3 regions of the Streptomyces sp. NPDC127038 genome follow, and region 1 is predicted to be linked to each of the others. Evidence: riboswitches for the same ligand, from Rfam matches in the RefSeq annotation. Region 1 holds a riboswitch; each other region holds the start of a gene.
What was found. Region 1 has a riboswitch for cyclic di-AMP ahead of ACFWI4_RS31630 (M23 family metallopeptidase). Riboswitches for the same ligand answer to the same signal wherever they lie in the genome.
Positions count from the first base shown of each region.

Region 2: another riboswitch for cyclic di-AMP. It lies ahead of ACFWI4_RS25700 (transglycosylase family protein); the one in region 1 lies ahead of ACFWI4_RS31630 (M23 family metallopeptidase).
Region 3: another riboswitch for cyclic di-AMP. It lies ahead of ACFWI4_RS30345 (NlpC/P60 family protein); the one in region 1 lies ahead of ACFWI4_RS31630 (M23 family metallopeptidase).

Region 1 is NZ_JBHXDQ010000059.1:46,650-51,528, forward strand. Features, by position in the region: gene ACFWI4_RS31615 (dihydrofolate reductase family protein) at 1-107, shown strand, start outside; tRNA gene ACFWI4_RS31620 (tRNA-Met) at 232-305, shown strand; gene ACFWI4_RS31625 (PP2C family protein-serine/threonine phosphatase) at 506-1,747, shown strand; cyclic di-AMP (ydaO/yuaA leader) riboswitch at 1,917-2,072, shown strand; gene ACFWI4_RS31630 (M23 family metallopeptidase) at 2,084-3,097, shown strand; gene ACFWI4_RS31635 (aldo/keto reductase) at 3,238-4,182, shown strand; gene ACFWI4_RS31640 (PrsW family intramembrane metalloprotease) at 4,286-4,879, opposite strand, start outside.
Region 2 is NZ_JBHXDQ010000041.1:39,473-44,351, forward strand. Features, by position in the region: gene ACFWI4_RS25680 (exopolyphosphatase) at 1-138, opposite strand, end outside; gene ACFWI4_RS25685 (DUF501 domain-containing protein) at 135-701, opposite strand; gene ACFWI4_RS25690 (septum formation initiator family protein) at 741-1,217, opposite strand; gene eno (phosphopyruvate hydratase) at 1,378-2,664, opposite strand; gene ACFWI4_RS25700 (transglycosylase family protein) at 3,004-3,711, opposite strand; cyclic di-AMP (ydaO/yuaA leader) riboswitch at 3,716-3,955, opposite strand; gene ACFWI4_RS25705 (transglycosylase family protein) at 4,093-4,879, opposite strand, start outside.
Region 3 is NZ_JBHXDQ010000055.1:28,089-32,967, reverse strand. Features, by position in the region: gene ACFWI4_RS30360 (beta-glucanase) at 1-287, shown strand, start outside; gene ACFWI4_RS30355 (alpha/beta fold hydrolase) at 710-1,456, shown strand; gene ACFWI4_RS30350 (hypothetical protein) at 1,549-1,779, opposite strand; cyclic di-AMP (ydaO/yuaA leader) riboswitch at 2,223-2,394, shown strand; gene ACFWI4_RS30345 (NlpC/P60 family protein) at 2,402-4,384, shown strand; gene ACFWI4_RS30340 (hypothetical protein) at 4,410-4,727, opposite strand.

The sequences.
Region 1 (4,879 bases):
ACGCCGACGGGAACGGGCTCCTCGCCGCCGCGGGCGCCGAGGTCGTCGTCCTCCCCGAGTACGCGGACCGCGCCCAGGCCCCCAACCGGCACCTTCTCGCCCGCTAGGGCTGTCCGACCGGCACCGGGGCACTTGGGGCGGGCCCGGCGCCGGGTTCGGTGGTGCCGGAGGGGCGGGCCTGAGCGGGTGTGATTCGCGGTCCCGCAGATGGCGTACACTTGGGTTTACCGACGCGGGGTGGAGCAGCTCGGTAGCTCGCTGGGCTCATAACCCAGAGGTCGCAGGTTCAAATCCTGTCCCCGCTACTGAACACCAGAGGGCCGGAACTCGGATTCACGAGTTCCGGCCCTTCGGCATGTTCCCCCTCGGCCGTTCCTCGGCGTTTTCCCGAGGGGCCCCGGTGTCCCCCGTTCCCCGGCGGAGTCCGGCTTTCCGGCGGACACCGTTCTCCCCCGGTCGGGCCACACCGGTCGCCCGCCGCCACCGCACCGGTTCTTCTGGACGGGTGGGGCAGCCAGGAGGTGAGCGGCGGACCGGAGAACTCGACGACCGGGCCGGCCGGCCCCCGCCCCCCGCCCGGCGGCCGGGGACCACCCCGCCGCCCGGACCCGCGGGAGACCGCCCGCGCGGGCTCGGACCCGCCCGCACCCTCGTCCGGGCCCTGCCCGTGCTGCTCGTCGCCGCCGGGATCGTCTACGACTGCCTCACCCCGGCCGCCTTCACCGCGGCCCCGTTCTTCACGGCCGCGCCCCTGGTCGCCGCACCCTTCTACTCCCTGCTCGGCACCGTTCTCGCCGGCGCCCTCGCCGTCGGCGCGGTGCTCGCGGTCCACTTCGTGCTCGGCATCGTCCTGCACGCCGACGCCGTCACCGAGGTGGTCACCGTGACGACGGCCGCGGTCCTCGCCGTCCTCGTCAACGTCGTGGTCCGGCGCGGCGACGAACGGCTCGCCTCGGTCCGGGAGATCGCCGAGTACGCCCAGCGCGCCGTGCTGCCCGAACCCGAGGACCGGATCGCCGGCCTGGAGGTCGCGGCCCGCTACGAGGCGGCGCAGGAGGACGCGTTCATCGGCGGCGACCTGTACGCCGTACAGGACTCCCCGTACGGCGTACGCGTGGTCGTCGGGGACGTACGCGGGAAGGGGATGACCGCCGTGGCCGCCGTCGCGACGGTGGTCGGGGCGTTCCGGGAGGCGGCCGAGCAGGAGGCGACCCTTCAGGGCGTCGCCGGACGCCTGGAGCGGGCGCTGACGCGCGCGGGCACCCGGCACGACGACGCCGAGGCCGCCGAGGAGTTCACCACCGCGGTCCTGGCCGAGATCCCGCACGGCGAGGGCGTCGTACGCGTCGTCAACCGGGGCCATCCGCCACCCCTGCTGCTGTGCCCCGACGGCACGCTCGCCGTCCTCTCCGCCGGGACCTTCGCGCTGCCCCTCGGAATGAGCGAACTGGGCGACCCGTACGCCCCGGCCGTCCAGGCACCCTTCCCGCGCGGGGCGACGCTGCTCCTGCACACCGACGGACTCTCCGAGGCCCGCGATCCGCGCGGGCGGTTCTTCGATCCGGAGGCCTGGTCGGCCGGACGGGATTTCCCTTGCCCCGACGGGCTGCTGACCGCCCTGTCCGAGGCCGTTCGACGGCACACGGGCGGCGCGCTGACGGACGACATGGCACTGCTCGCCGTCCGGCGCCCCTGCGGGGGCACTCCTGAGGGCCTCCGCGACCCGCTTTCACGGCGGCGCCCGTGACACGTACCGGCGGCGCGCGGCCAACTCGCCCGTTTTTCAACGCTCATGACCCCAAAGTCCAGACCAAAAGCCGTTAACGATCACTCGGAACATCTTGGAATTCGGTGGCCGGGTCTATTAACGTTCGATAACGCAGCGCGGCCGTAACAGCCGTCACAAGAGGTGGCTCCGTGCGCACGCGCCGAATCCCGCAAGGGAACCGGGGACCCACATCGTGGGGTGAATCGAGCGTAACCCGCCGTGGTCGCACGGTGGCAGTCGCCCGTAGGAGACCTTCCTGCTCCGAACCCGTCAGCTAACCCGGTAGGCGGCATGGAAGGAAAGGAGTGCGCCCACGTGGCGTCCAACCGGCCCGCTCAGCCATCCCCGTTCGCGCCGAACGAAACGCACACCTTCGGCTATGACAAGGACGAGGAATCCTGGGAGGAGTGGAATCCCACCGCGGATTCTCTCGCTCCCGTCCGTGGCCGGCACCGCACGGGCAAGCAGCGCGGCGGAGGACTCGCCCGCAGTTCCACGGTTCTCGGTGTCGGCGTCATCGCCGCGGTCGGCGGCGGCGGCATCGCCAGCGCCGCTCCGGGCAAGGCGCCCGTCTCGATCTCGCTGCCCGACCTGTCGTCGGTCACCGCGTCGGCCAAGGCCCTGCTGTCGGACGGCGGATCCAGCACCGCCAAGGGTTCCTCGACCCCGCTCACCACCGCCGGTCTGACCAGCTCCGAGACCGCCCACGGTGTCACCGACGCCGGTGAGGCGCTGCGCGACCGCATCATGCAGCAGGCCAAGTCCCAGCAGAACCGCGCCGACACCGCCTCGCAGCAGGCCGCCCAGAGCGCCGCCGCGAAGAAGGCCGTGGAGACCGCCACCAAGCAGCAGAAGGAGGCGGAGCAGAAGGCGCTGGACGCGGCCAAGGCCAAGGCCGAGAAGGAGCGCCTCGCCGAACTCGCCAAGAGCTACACGCTGCCGACCTCCTCGTACACCCTGACCTCGCGCTTCGGCGAGGCCGGCGCGCTCTGGTCCTCCGGCTACCACACCGGACTCGACTTCGCGGCGCCCACCGGCACGCTCATCAAGGCGATCCACAGCGCCACCGTCACCCAGGCCGGCTGGGCCGGCTCGTACGGCTACCGCACGATCCTCACCCTCGACGACGGTACGGAGCTGTGGTTCTGCCACCAGTCCTCCATCAGCGTCAGCGTGGGCCAGAAGGTCGCCACCGGCGATGTCATCGGACGCGTGGGCGCGACGGGCAACGTCACCGGGCCGCACCTGCACCTCGAAGTGCACCCGAACGGCGACCCCACCGCCATCGACCCGATGGCGTGGCTCCACAGCAAGGGCCTCAACCCCTGATCCCCGATCCCCGGCAGTCCTGACGCCACCCCCCCTGCGTCAGGACTCCCGGTCGGGCAGGCACGGACACCCTCCGCCGCCCCCGCCCTCCACGGGTGCTTGTGGAATACATCCATCCGGTGCGGGTGTTGAGGCCGTACATGACTTCCCTTCGCAAGCTCGGTGCGTCCGACCTCGAGGTGTTCCCGCTCTCCCTCGGCGGCAACGTATTCGGCTGGACGGCCGACGAGACCAGCTCCTTCGCCGTCCTCGACGCCTACGCGGCCGCCGGCGGCAACTTCCTCGACACGGCCGACTCCTACTCGGCGTGGATCGAGGGCAACGAGGGCGGCGAGTCCGAGACCATCATCGGCAAGTGGCTGAAGACCCGCGGCAACCGCGAGGACGTCGTCGTCGCCACCAAGGTCAGCCAGCACCCCGCCTACCCGGGGCTGTCCGGCGCCAACATCAAGGCCGCGGCCGACGCGTCGCTGCGCCGCCTGGGCACCGACCACATCGACCTCTACTACACCCACTTCGACAAGACCGAGGTTCCGGTCGAAGAGATCATCGGCGCCCTCGACGAGCTGGTGAGGGCCGGGAAGGTGCGGCACATCGCCGCCTCCAACATCTCGCCGGAGCGGCTGCGGGAGTCCCTGGAGTTCTCCGACCGCGAGGGCCTCGCCCGCTACGTCGCGCTCCAGCCGCACTACAACCTCGTCTCGCGCGACACCTACGAGGGCGCCCTGCTGGACGTCGCCTCCCAGGCGGGTCTGGCGGCCGTCCCCTACTTCGCGCTCGCCTCCGGGTTCCTCACCGGCAAGTACCGCCCCGGCACGGACGTCGACTCGGCGCGGGCGGCCGGCGCCGCCAAGCACCTCGGCACCGAACGCGGACCCAAGGTCCTCGCCGCCCTCGACGAGATCGCCGCGTCCCACGGCGCCGCCGTCCCGACGGTCGCCCTCGCCTGGCTCGCCGCGCAGCCGACGGTCGCCGCGCCGATCGCCTCCGCCCGCACGGTCGAGCAGCTCCCTGCCCTGCTGGGCGTCGCGGACCTGGTCCTGACGGACGAGGAACTCACCCTCCTGACACGGGCGTCGGCGTAACACGTAACACGTAACACGTAACAGCAGGTCAGCAGGTCAGCAGGTCAGCAGGTCAGCAGGTCGGCCGGCCGGTCAGGTGGTCGGCCGGCCGCAGCCGGCCGGTCTAGGAGCGGTACGGGTTGTACGCGGGATACGGGGCCGGCGCGGAGGGCTGCGCCGGCGGGCCGTACGGGCGCGCGGGCGGGACCGCGTAGCCGTAGCCGGGGGCCGGCCAGGGCGGCGGTACGGGCAGCGGTGCCGTGAGCCGGGCCGCGTGGGCGAGCGCCGGACGGGCGGTCTCCCGGCGGCGCCACAGCTCCTCCAGCAACTCGCGCTCCCGTACGACGAAGTCGGCGCCCGCCCGGCCCCTGCGCCCCCGGTGCCGCAGGAACGCCAGCGAGGTCGCGTACGCCTCGTACTCCGCCACCGAACGCGCGGCGCTCTTCCCGAAGTGATGGCGGGCGTACTCGCGGGCGATCTGCCGCGCCCGCATCGAACCGAGCACCCAGGGTTCCGCCGCGCCCAGCCAGCCGGCCGCGGTGTACACGGGCAGTTCGGCGCGGATCGTCCGCAGCTCTCGCTGCCGGGTCCAGACGACGAGCCAGGTCAGCAGCCCGAACGCGGGAACCATGAACGCGGCGTACACCCCGAAGAACCCGAACCGGCTGAAGCCCGAGGAACCGTTCCAGAGCGCGTGCATGCCCATCGCGAGCAGGAG
Region 2 (4,879 bases), on a different contig from region 1:
GCGGTCGACGCCCTGGCCGAGCCGCACGATGGTCATCCGCCGGTCCAGGTCGGTGAGTTCGCCCGTACGCGGGTCCACGTCGGCCACCAGGAGGCGGATGGAGTTCGTACCGCAGTCGACGGCGGCGACCCGGGTCACCGGCCGTCCTCGGTGGACTCCGCGGGGCCCTCCGCCTTCGGCGTGTCGCCGGCCTGGGTGACGCAGGCGCCCTTGCGCCACCACTCGGGGAGCATCGCGATGGCCTCGTCGCCGAGCGGGTTGACGCCCGGTCCGGCGGCCAGCGAGTGCGCCACGAGGACGTGCAGGCACTTCACCCGGTCGGGCATGCCGCCCGCGCTCGGGAAGCCCTCCAGGACCTCGATGGCGTCACGGCGCGCGATGTAGTCCTCGTGCGCGGCACGGTAGGCCGCGGCCAGCTCGGGGTCGGTGGCGAGGCGCTCGGTCATCTCCTTCATGACCCCGTTGGCCTCCAGCGTCCCGATCGCGGACGCCGCCCGGGGGCAGGTCAGGTAGTACGTGGTCGGGAACGGCGTGCCGTCGGGGAGGCGGGGCGCCGTCTCCACCACGTCCGGCTGGCCGCAGGGGCAGCGGTGCACGATCGCGCGCAGTCCGCGCGGCGGGCGGCCGAGCTGCTGCTTGAAGGCCTCGACGTCGGCGTCGGTGGGCTCGGTGCGCGGGGTGGTGGGCGGTGGCGTTTCCATGCCGTGAGTCACGTGTCTTTCTGGTCAGTTCATGGGTCGTCAGCGGTCGGCGGCGTCGGATCTGTCCACGCCGTCCCAGACGTTGGTGTACCAAGGGCGGTCGGCGGCGCCCCGTTCGGCACGGGCCTGCTTCGCGGCGCCCGGGTCGATCACGACGTAGCCGGTCTCGCCGGGCATCACATAGTGCAGCCGCTGCCGGATCTGCTGCTTCGCGTACGCGTCGTCCTGCCAGCGCGCCTTGAGGTCGCGCAGCTGCTCGACCCGCTGCCTGGCCTGCTCCCGCTGTCGTTCCAGCTCGCCGATCTGGGCGCGCTGGGAGACGTACTGCCGCATGGGGTAGGCGAGGGCGACGATCAGGGTGCACAGGACCATGGCGAGGAGCGCGGCCCGGCCGGTGAGCCGGGAGCGGCGCGCCTGCCGCTTGGTCTGGGAGCGGTAGACCCGGGCCGCCGTCTGCTCGCCGAGCAGCTTCAGCCTGGTCGAGGTGGAGAACCGGTCCCGGTCCTTCACGGCCATGAGTCCCGCCTCCCCGCTGCCGGCCCGCCACAGGGCCCCTCACGTGCGTACGTCCCCGCACACGGTACGGGACCGGGTACGGGGACGTACGGAGGACGCTTGCCGAGCCGTGCGGCTCGGCCCTCGCGAGAGCCGGGGTCGGCCCTCGTGAGAGGTGGGCTCAGCCCTTGAAGCGGGGGAACGCCGAGCGGCCGGCGTACACCGCGGCGTCGTCGAGGATCTCCTCGATGCGCAGCAGCTGGTTGTACTTGGCGACACGGTCCGAGCGGGCCGGGGCGCCGGTCTTGATCTGGCCGCAGTTCACGGCGACCGCGAGGTCGGCGATGGTGACGTCCTCGGTCTCGCCGGAGCGGTGGGACATCATGCACTTGAAGCCGTTGCGCTGGGCCAGCTCGACGGCGTCCAGGGTCTCGGTCAGCGAACCGATCTGGTTGACCTTGACGAGCAGGGCGTTGGCGGAGCCCTCCTCGATGCCGCGGGCCAGACGCTCCGGGTTGGTGACGAAGAGGTCGTCGCCGACGATCTGGACCTTGTCGCCCAGCTTGTCGGTGATGACCTTCCAGCCGGCCCAGTCGTCCTCGTACAGCGGGTCCTCGATGGAGACGAGCGGGTACGCGGAGACGAGCTCCTCGTAGTACTCGGTCATCTCGGCGGCCGAGCGGGACTTGCCCTCGAACTCGTACTTGCCGTCCTTGTAGAACTCGGACGCGGCGACGTCGAGCGCGAGCGCGATCTGCTCGCCGGGGACGTAACCGGCCTGCTTGATGGCCTCGACGATGAGGTCGAGGGCGGCGCGGTTGGACTCCAGGTTCGGGGCGAAGCCGCCCTCGTCGCCGAGGCCGGTGGACAGGCCCTTGGTCTTCAGCACCTTCTTGAGGGTGTGGTAGACCTCGGCGCCCCAGCGCAGGGCCTCGGAGAAGGACTCCGCGCCGATCGGGGCGATCATGAACTCCTGGATGTCCACGTTGGAGTCGGCGTGCGAGCCGCCGTTCAGGATGTTCATCATCGGAACGGGCAGCAGGTGCGCGTTCGGGCCGCCCAGGTAGCGGAACAGCGGCAGGTCGGACGCCTCGGAGGCGGCGTGCGCGACGGCGAGCGAGACGCCGAGGATGGCGTTGGCGCCGAGCGAGCCCTTGTTGTCGGTGGCGTCCAGGTCGAACATCGCCTGGTCGATCAGGCGCTGCTCGGTGGCGTCGTAGCCGACGAGCTCCGGGCCGATCTGCTCGATGACGGCGAGGACGGCCTTCTCGACACCCTTGCCCTGGTAGCGGTTGGGGTCACCGTCGCGGAGCTCGATGGCCTCGAACGCTCCGGTGGAGGCGCCGGACGGAACGGCGGCACGACCCGTGCTGCCGTCGTCGAGGCCGACCTCGACCTCGACCGTGGGGTTGCCTCGGGAGTCCAGGATTTCCCGGGCTACGACGACGTCGATGGACGGCACGAGCATCTCCTTATGGGATGTGACGCGGGTACGCGGAGCTTGGCAGCCCCGCGGGATGAGCCTAACCGGCTCACGGGGATCGGCCAGCGATCGACCACCCCTTGAGCGGAACTGAGCGTACATATTGTTCCTGAACGGAACAAAAAAAGAAATAAAAAACCCCGCTCCGGTGCGTGCGGGGGAACACGCGCCGGAGCGGGGAGCCCGTGGGGACGGGGGGCCTCGGCGGCCTCCGGTGCGGAGGCCTCACGAGGGGGCCGTCGTGCGGCCTGACGCTGCGGCACGGTGCCGGGACCGGGCCGCCCTCCGCCGAGGAAGGCCAGGTCAGCCGGTGCGCCGCACCGCTCAGTGGAGGTGCAGCTGCTGGCCCGGGTAGATGAAGTCGGCGTCGGCGACGATGTCCTTGTTCAGCTTGAACAGCTTCTGCCAGCCGCCCTTGACGTGCTTCTTCTCGGCGATCGAGCTCAGGGTGTCGCCCTTGACGACCTTGTACTCGCCGTCACCCTTCTTGACCTTCTTGCCGGTCGGCGTGGTGACGGTCTTCTGGACGGCGGGGCGCTCCGCGGAACGGGCGGCGTGCTGCTCCGTCGTACGGGTGGCGGGGGCGCTCTGCGAGCCGCTCGACGAGGAGGACGTGGAGGGGGCGGCCGGGGCGGAGGAGGCCGAGCCGCCGGCGTACGGGGTGCTCGACAGGCCGGTGCCGCAGGTCGGCCAGGCGCCCTTGCCCTGCGCGGCGAGGACCTTCTCGCCGACGGCGATCTGCTGCGCCTTGGAGGCCTGGTCGGCGGTCGAGGCGTACGCGGTGCCGCCGTACGCGGCCCAGGTGGAGGACGAGAACTGGAGGCCGCCGTAGAAGCCGTTGCCGGTGTTGATCGACCAGTTGCCGCCGGACTCGCACTGGGCGACGGCGTCCCACTCGGAGGCGGTGGCGGCGGAGGCGTTGCCGGCCGCCATCAGCGGGGCGGCGATGGCGACACCGGTGACACCGGCGAGAGCGGCGACGCGGGTGGCCTTGTTCGGACGACGGTGCTTGCCCTTGCTGGAGAACAGCATGGAGAGATCCCCTCACCGACGCCTGCGAGGTGAGCTGTCGGGTTCGGGCCGAATGAGTTGCCCGGCCACGCGCCTTCGGTCCCGTCTCCAGGACTCCCGGCACGCGGCTTCACCCCAAGCCGTTCCCGGACGTCTCTCGACTCCCGGGCCCGGCACTTACCTTGGGTCCCCCGCTCCTGCCCACGGCGCATGACGCGACGACTGTTCCCGTACGGCCGTTGGCAGGATTCGGCGTTGCGACCGTCGGGGCCCGCTGTGGCGAGCGGTCACGACCGTAAGCAGTCGATCGCCGGAAATTCAAAGACGATCAGGGCTTCTGAGACCCATCTCTCACTTGCGCCAAATGGGACATTCCACAGCGAACCGTGACGCGAACTCCCGCTACTGCTGGGCCGTTTCGGCGACGACGACAATGCTCCGACCAGGGACGACGAGGCCGGGACCGCTGTCGGCGGCCGTCGGGTCGGGGGCGGTCAGCTTGCCCAGGTCGTTCTCGAAGCCGAGGTTGTCGGAAGAGTTCCAGAGACTGCCCAAGACCTTTGCGGCGTAGGAGTCGTCGGGGGACGAGTCGTCGACGGCGTCGCTCCCGGCGGTCGCCGCGTGCCGTCCGGCGGAGCCGTCCTCGCCCGTCGCGCTCTCCGAGGCCTCTCCGCCGCGGTGCCGGCCGGTGCCGGTGGTCGCGTCGTCGGACGCACCCGAAGAGGCTTCCTTCTGACCCGACTTGGACGGATCGGCCGTTTTGTCACTCTTGCCCGTGTTCGCACCGGTCGCGCCGGAACTCGCCGAGGCGCTGGGCGACGGGGTGCCGGTGGACGGGGTGGAGGATTCACCCGAAGCGGACGAACCGCTCGAAGCGGACGCGCTGGGCCCGGTCGCCAGACCGGACGAGACGTAGGAACCGGCGTCACTGCTCGCCGAGTCGCCGGCCACGCCCGTGTCGACGCTGACCTCGCCCGAGCCCTTGCTGAGCCCCGAGAGCGGCCCGCAGGTCGGCCAGGCCGCGAGGCCCGTGTCGGCGAGCACCTTCTCGGCGACGGCTATCTGCTGCGAGCGGCTGGCCTGGTCGGCGGTCTGCGCATAGTCCAGGCCGCCGTGCGCCTCCCAGGTGGCCTGGTCGAGCTGGAGGCCGCCGTAGTAGCCGTTGCCCTGGTTGGAGCTCCACGCCCCA
Region 3 (4,879 bases), on a different contig from region 1:
CCATTCGCCCCGGTGGCTGGGTCGACATCACGGTCGAGTTCGGCGCCCACCGGGTGGTGTGGTGGGTCGACGGGATCCAGGCCTTCGACGACCGGCGCGGAGTGGGCCGGTCGTGGCACGCCTATCTCATCGTCAACCTGTCCGTGTGCGCCGGGCGTTATCACCCGCCACCCCCTCCCGGGGCCACCGAGATGGACTTCGAGGTGGCCCGTCTGATGGTCCGCAGGCCCCCGGCCGACAGGCCGTTCCCGGTGGCCGCGGAGTACGAGGCGGACCTCCTCGACTGACGAGCCGCCCGGGCACGGGCCGGAAATCGGTTCTCGCCCGGTGCATCCGCCGGGGCCCTCGGCGCAGAAGCACGGCATCAGAAGCGGCGCAGCGCTCGTGCGCGTCGCACCGACTGGTGCCGAGGGTCATGTCGAATCCGCAGCCGGGGCGGGACGCCCCCGAGGCCGCCTACGTCAGTCACGTGGGCAACTGCCGTACGTGCCAACGGGAGTCGGGGCGCTGTCCGCAGGCCACCCGCCTCTGGCGGTTCTACCAGGAGTGGCGCAACGGTAACCGTGCCCGGTCCGAGAACGGGGACTGAGAGCTGCCGCCGCTGCCCCGAACGACCCGCCCGGTCGCGGTCGAGCCGCCGGCCGGTGAGACGATCCCTCCTCACGATCGAATGCGGGGCGTGGAGAGCGCCGTGCGGTGGAGAGGTGTCATGCGAGACCCTGTGCGGAGGTCCGCCGAAGATGTGGTCCGGCCCGGAGCGGCGGACGCTCCCGCTGCGCTGATGCCGTGGCACACGGTCCCCGCGGGCTCCGGTCCGGCGCGGGCCGCCGTCCTCGTCCTGCACGGCGGTGCCGCCGACAGCAAGGCCCCGCCGCGGCCGTGGAACGTCGCCCGCGCGCGGATGCGCCCGTTCCTGCGTCGTGTGACGCGGGCCCTGCCGGACGAGGGGACCTTCGTCGGGCAGGTGCGCTACCGCCACCGGGGCTGGAACGGCGCGGACGCCGATCCCGTCGCCGACGTCCTGCGGGCCCTGGATGAACTCTCCGCGCTCGTGGGGGAGGTGCCGGTGGTGCTCGTCGGCCATTCGATGGGCGGGCGCGCCGCCCTGCGGGCCGCCGCCGTGCCACAGGTACGGGCCGTGGTGGCGCTGGCGCCCTGGTGCCCGGAGGGCGAGCCGGTGGCGCACCTCCGGGACAAGAGGGTCATCGTGCTGCACGGAGACCGGGACCGGATCACCGACCCGGCGGAGTCCTTCGCCCTCGTCCGCCGGGCCGTGGAGGCGGGCTCCGCCGCGAGCGCCGTGCGGGTCGCGGGCGGTGACCACGCGATGATCCGCCGGGCACGGACCTGGCACCACGCCACGGGCACGACGGTCGCGGGCCTGGTCGCCCGGATCGCCGACGGGCTCGACCCGCTGCCCGCCCAGCGGCCCGGCGCGGAACCCGACGTCCTCTAGGGGCCGTCCGGCCGTTCCGGTGTGCCCGTCGACGCCCACACGTACTGCCCGTCGACGCCACGCACGCACTGTCCGTCGACGCCCCGCGCGTCCTAGCCGCCGGGCGCGTCGAGCCGGTCGTCGGGATGGGGCGTGGGGGAGAGGGAGCGGCGGGAGCCGGACGACGGCCGCGCGGCGGACGAGGGGAGGGGAGCGCCCGTCGACGGGTCCCAGTTGAGGATCCACTCGAAGTCGCGTTGCAGCCGACGGGCCTCGCTCCGTACGAGGGTCGGTATGTCGCCGCGTTCGGAGATCAGTTGGGCGTAGATCGGCGCATCGTGCACGTGGGGATCCTCGACTCGCTCTAGTGGTCCGACGTGCTCCGACGGTACGGGCGCCATGTGTTCCGAGCGGTCCTCCGGCCGGTTCGGTCGCAAACCGGTCGAGGTGTGACCGACGGAAGCCCGCGATGTCGAACGGCGCGCCCGGGAACGCCAGTTCTGTGCACACTTTCGACAGGATCGAGGCACCCGGGCGCTCGACCGGGCGACCGGGTCCCGTGGAGTCCGCCCCGTCGGACGGGAGTCGGGTCCGATCGTCCCGACAAGCCGTGCTCAGCCGCCCTTTCGGGCACGGCGTGTGTCCTCGCCGTCGCGCTGCGGGATGGTGCGATGAAGGTCACGAAAATGTATCGGACATCTGGGACGTGGATCTTCACATCGGGTGCACAACATGGCTAAGTTGGCGACCAGGCCGTCCGACTCCCTCCGGCGAAGCCCGCCGGGCGGCGCGGCCTCCGCCGAGTCCTGCCTGTCCTCGTGGCAGCGGGAGCCGGGGACCCACCGAACTTGGGGTGAATCGGCCAACTGCCTTTCGGGGCAGGGGTCGTAGGGCATACCTTCCGGAATCGTCCGCCCGAACCCGACAGCTAACCCGGTAGGCGGACGACGGAAGGAGCACCACTCCATGGCGCCGGAACGCACCCCGCCCAGTGGCGAAGAAGTCGCCCGCAGGCTCTCGTCCCTCTACGACCAGGCGGAGTTGGCCACCGGCAACTTCAACGGGACCCGCGCTTCGGCGAACTCCACCCGCAGGCCGGGCCGGCGCGGCGGTCAGGGCGGCGGCTCCGATCCCGCCCAGGAAGACCTGATGCGGCAGTGGTTCGACGGGGCGCGTTCCCGCTTCGGACCCTCGGCTCCGGCCATCCTTCCGGCCGACCGGATGCCGGACCGGGGCGCCGAGCCCGCCCGCCCGAAGGAGGGCGCGAGAGGTTCCAGGGGTTCTTCCTCGGATCTCCCCACGGTGTACGAGCTCGAGCAGATCATGCGGCCCGTCGCCGAGTTGACGGCCGCCCCGGTGCTCGAACTGACCGCGGGCCCCTCCTCGGAACCGGCCGCCCGGCCCGTCCTGGAGCTGACCGCGGGCCCGGCCGCCGAGCCCATGGCCGCCGGCGCCCCGGCGGGAGCCGGGGCCGCGGTCCGTGCGGCGCTCCCGCCGGGGGCCGCCCCGGCCGCCGCCTCGCAGAAGGCCTCGCTGCACGGCAGGAAGCAGACCGCCCGGCGCAAGCTCGCCGTGGCGCAGGAGCTGATGGCCCGGCACACGGCCCGGCAGGGCATGGCCGTCCCGCAGCAGCCGCAGGCGCCGGCCATCGAGTACCGGCCGGCCGCCGAGCCCCGGTTCCCGGCCGCCCCGCAGACCGCCGCGTACCAGGCGATTCCCCAGGCCCCCGCGTTCCAGCCCGCCCCGCAGCCCATCGCGTACGAACAGGCGCCCCGGACCCCCGCGTTCCAGCAGGCGCCCCAGGCCCCGTCGTTCCCGTCGGCACCGCAGCCCACGGCCTTCGACACGGGTTCGATGCCTCGCGCGTACGAGACGGGCTCGATGCCCCGTGCGTACGAGACCGGTTCCATGCCCCGTGTGCAGGACACGGGTTCCGTTCCCCGCGCGTACGACACGGGCTCGATGCCTCGCGCGTACGAGACGGGCTCGATGCCCCACGTGCAGGACACCGGCTCCGTGCCCCGCGTGTACGATCCCGCTCCCGCGGCAGACGAGTACAAGTCGGTGCTGCTGCCTCTCTCGTACGAACCGGCGCCCCCGGTCTCCGAGGTCAGATCGGTGCTCCTGCCCCTCTCGTACGAGACCCCGTCCCGGCCCAGCGGATATCAGCCGCCTCCGGCGCCTCCGGTGAGGGAACCCGCGCCGCAGCCGCCCGCGTACGAACCCGCGCCCCCCGCCTACCGGGCCGCCCCCATGCCCCCGGTGAGCGAGCCGGCACCCCAGCCCCCCGCGTACGCACCGGCCCAGCCCGCGGCCGCGTATCAGCCGGCCCCGATGCCCCCGGTGAGCGAGCCCGCGCCGCAGGCCCCCGCCTACGCGTCCGCGCCGACGCCCGCCGCCTACCGGTCGGCCCCGATGCCCCCGGCGAACGAGCCGTCGGCGCCGCCGGTCGACGACACCTGGCGTGAGTCGCTGCGGTCGGCCGGCCGGCAGCAGACGTGGCCCGCCGCTCCCGCCGCCGGAGGCACGAGCCCGGGGTTCGACATCGACAGCCTCGTCGCTCCGGCCGCCCCTCCGGTCGTCGGACAGGACAGCAGGGCCGCGGAGGCCGTCGCCTTCGCCCGCGCGCAGATCGGCATGCCGTGCGTGTGGGGAGCGTCCGGACCCGGGTCGTACGACCCCTCGGGACTCACCCAGGCGGCCTGGAAGAGCGCCGGGGTGATGCTCCCGCGCGCCGTGCAGGAGCAGGCCCAGGCCGGCCCCGCGGTCGCCCTCGGCGACATCCAGCCCGGTGACCTGGTCTTCTTCCACGCCAACGTGAGCCACGTCGGTCTCTACGTCGGCGACGGCATGATGGTCCACGCGCCGAGCCCCGGAGCGCGGATCGCCGAGGAGTCGGTCCAGTACGCCGGACATGCGGCCGTCCACAGCGTCGTACGCCCGGTCTGAGGCGTCCCCCGGCGGCGGCGCGCGGTCAGAACTCCCGGTCGATCCCCGTCACGGCGGCGGGCCCCAGCGGCGCGTCGTCGGCGGACAGACCGCTGTCCCGGAACGCGCCGGACACGAGCCGCACGGCCTCGGCCTCGGCGCTCTTGCGGTCCGCCGCCTCGACCTCCAGGCGGACGGAGAACCGGTTGTCCTCGTCGACGGTGAGCAGGCTCAGCTCCTCGGTCTCGCCCAGGTCCGTGTTCTGCGGGTCCTGGGGGCGGAGCCTGCGTTCGACGTCGGCACGGGAGGCGTCCGGGAGACCGTGGACGAACGTCCCGGGAACGGTGATGACGTAGGTGGTCACAAGTACTCCTCGTGCGGCCGGGCCGGAGGGCTGAGGTGCGGTCGGTTGCGTGATCGCCCGTCTACCCCGCATTGTGCCGGGCACCCGGATCTTCTTCGCGTCGGACGGCGCCCGCCGCGCGGGGCCCGGTCGCCGGGCGGGCCTGCCGGACG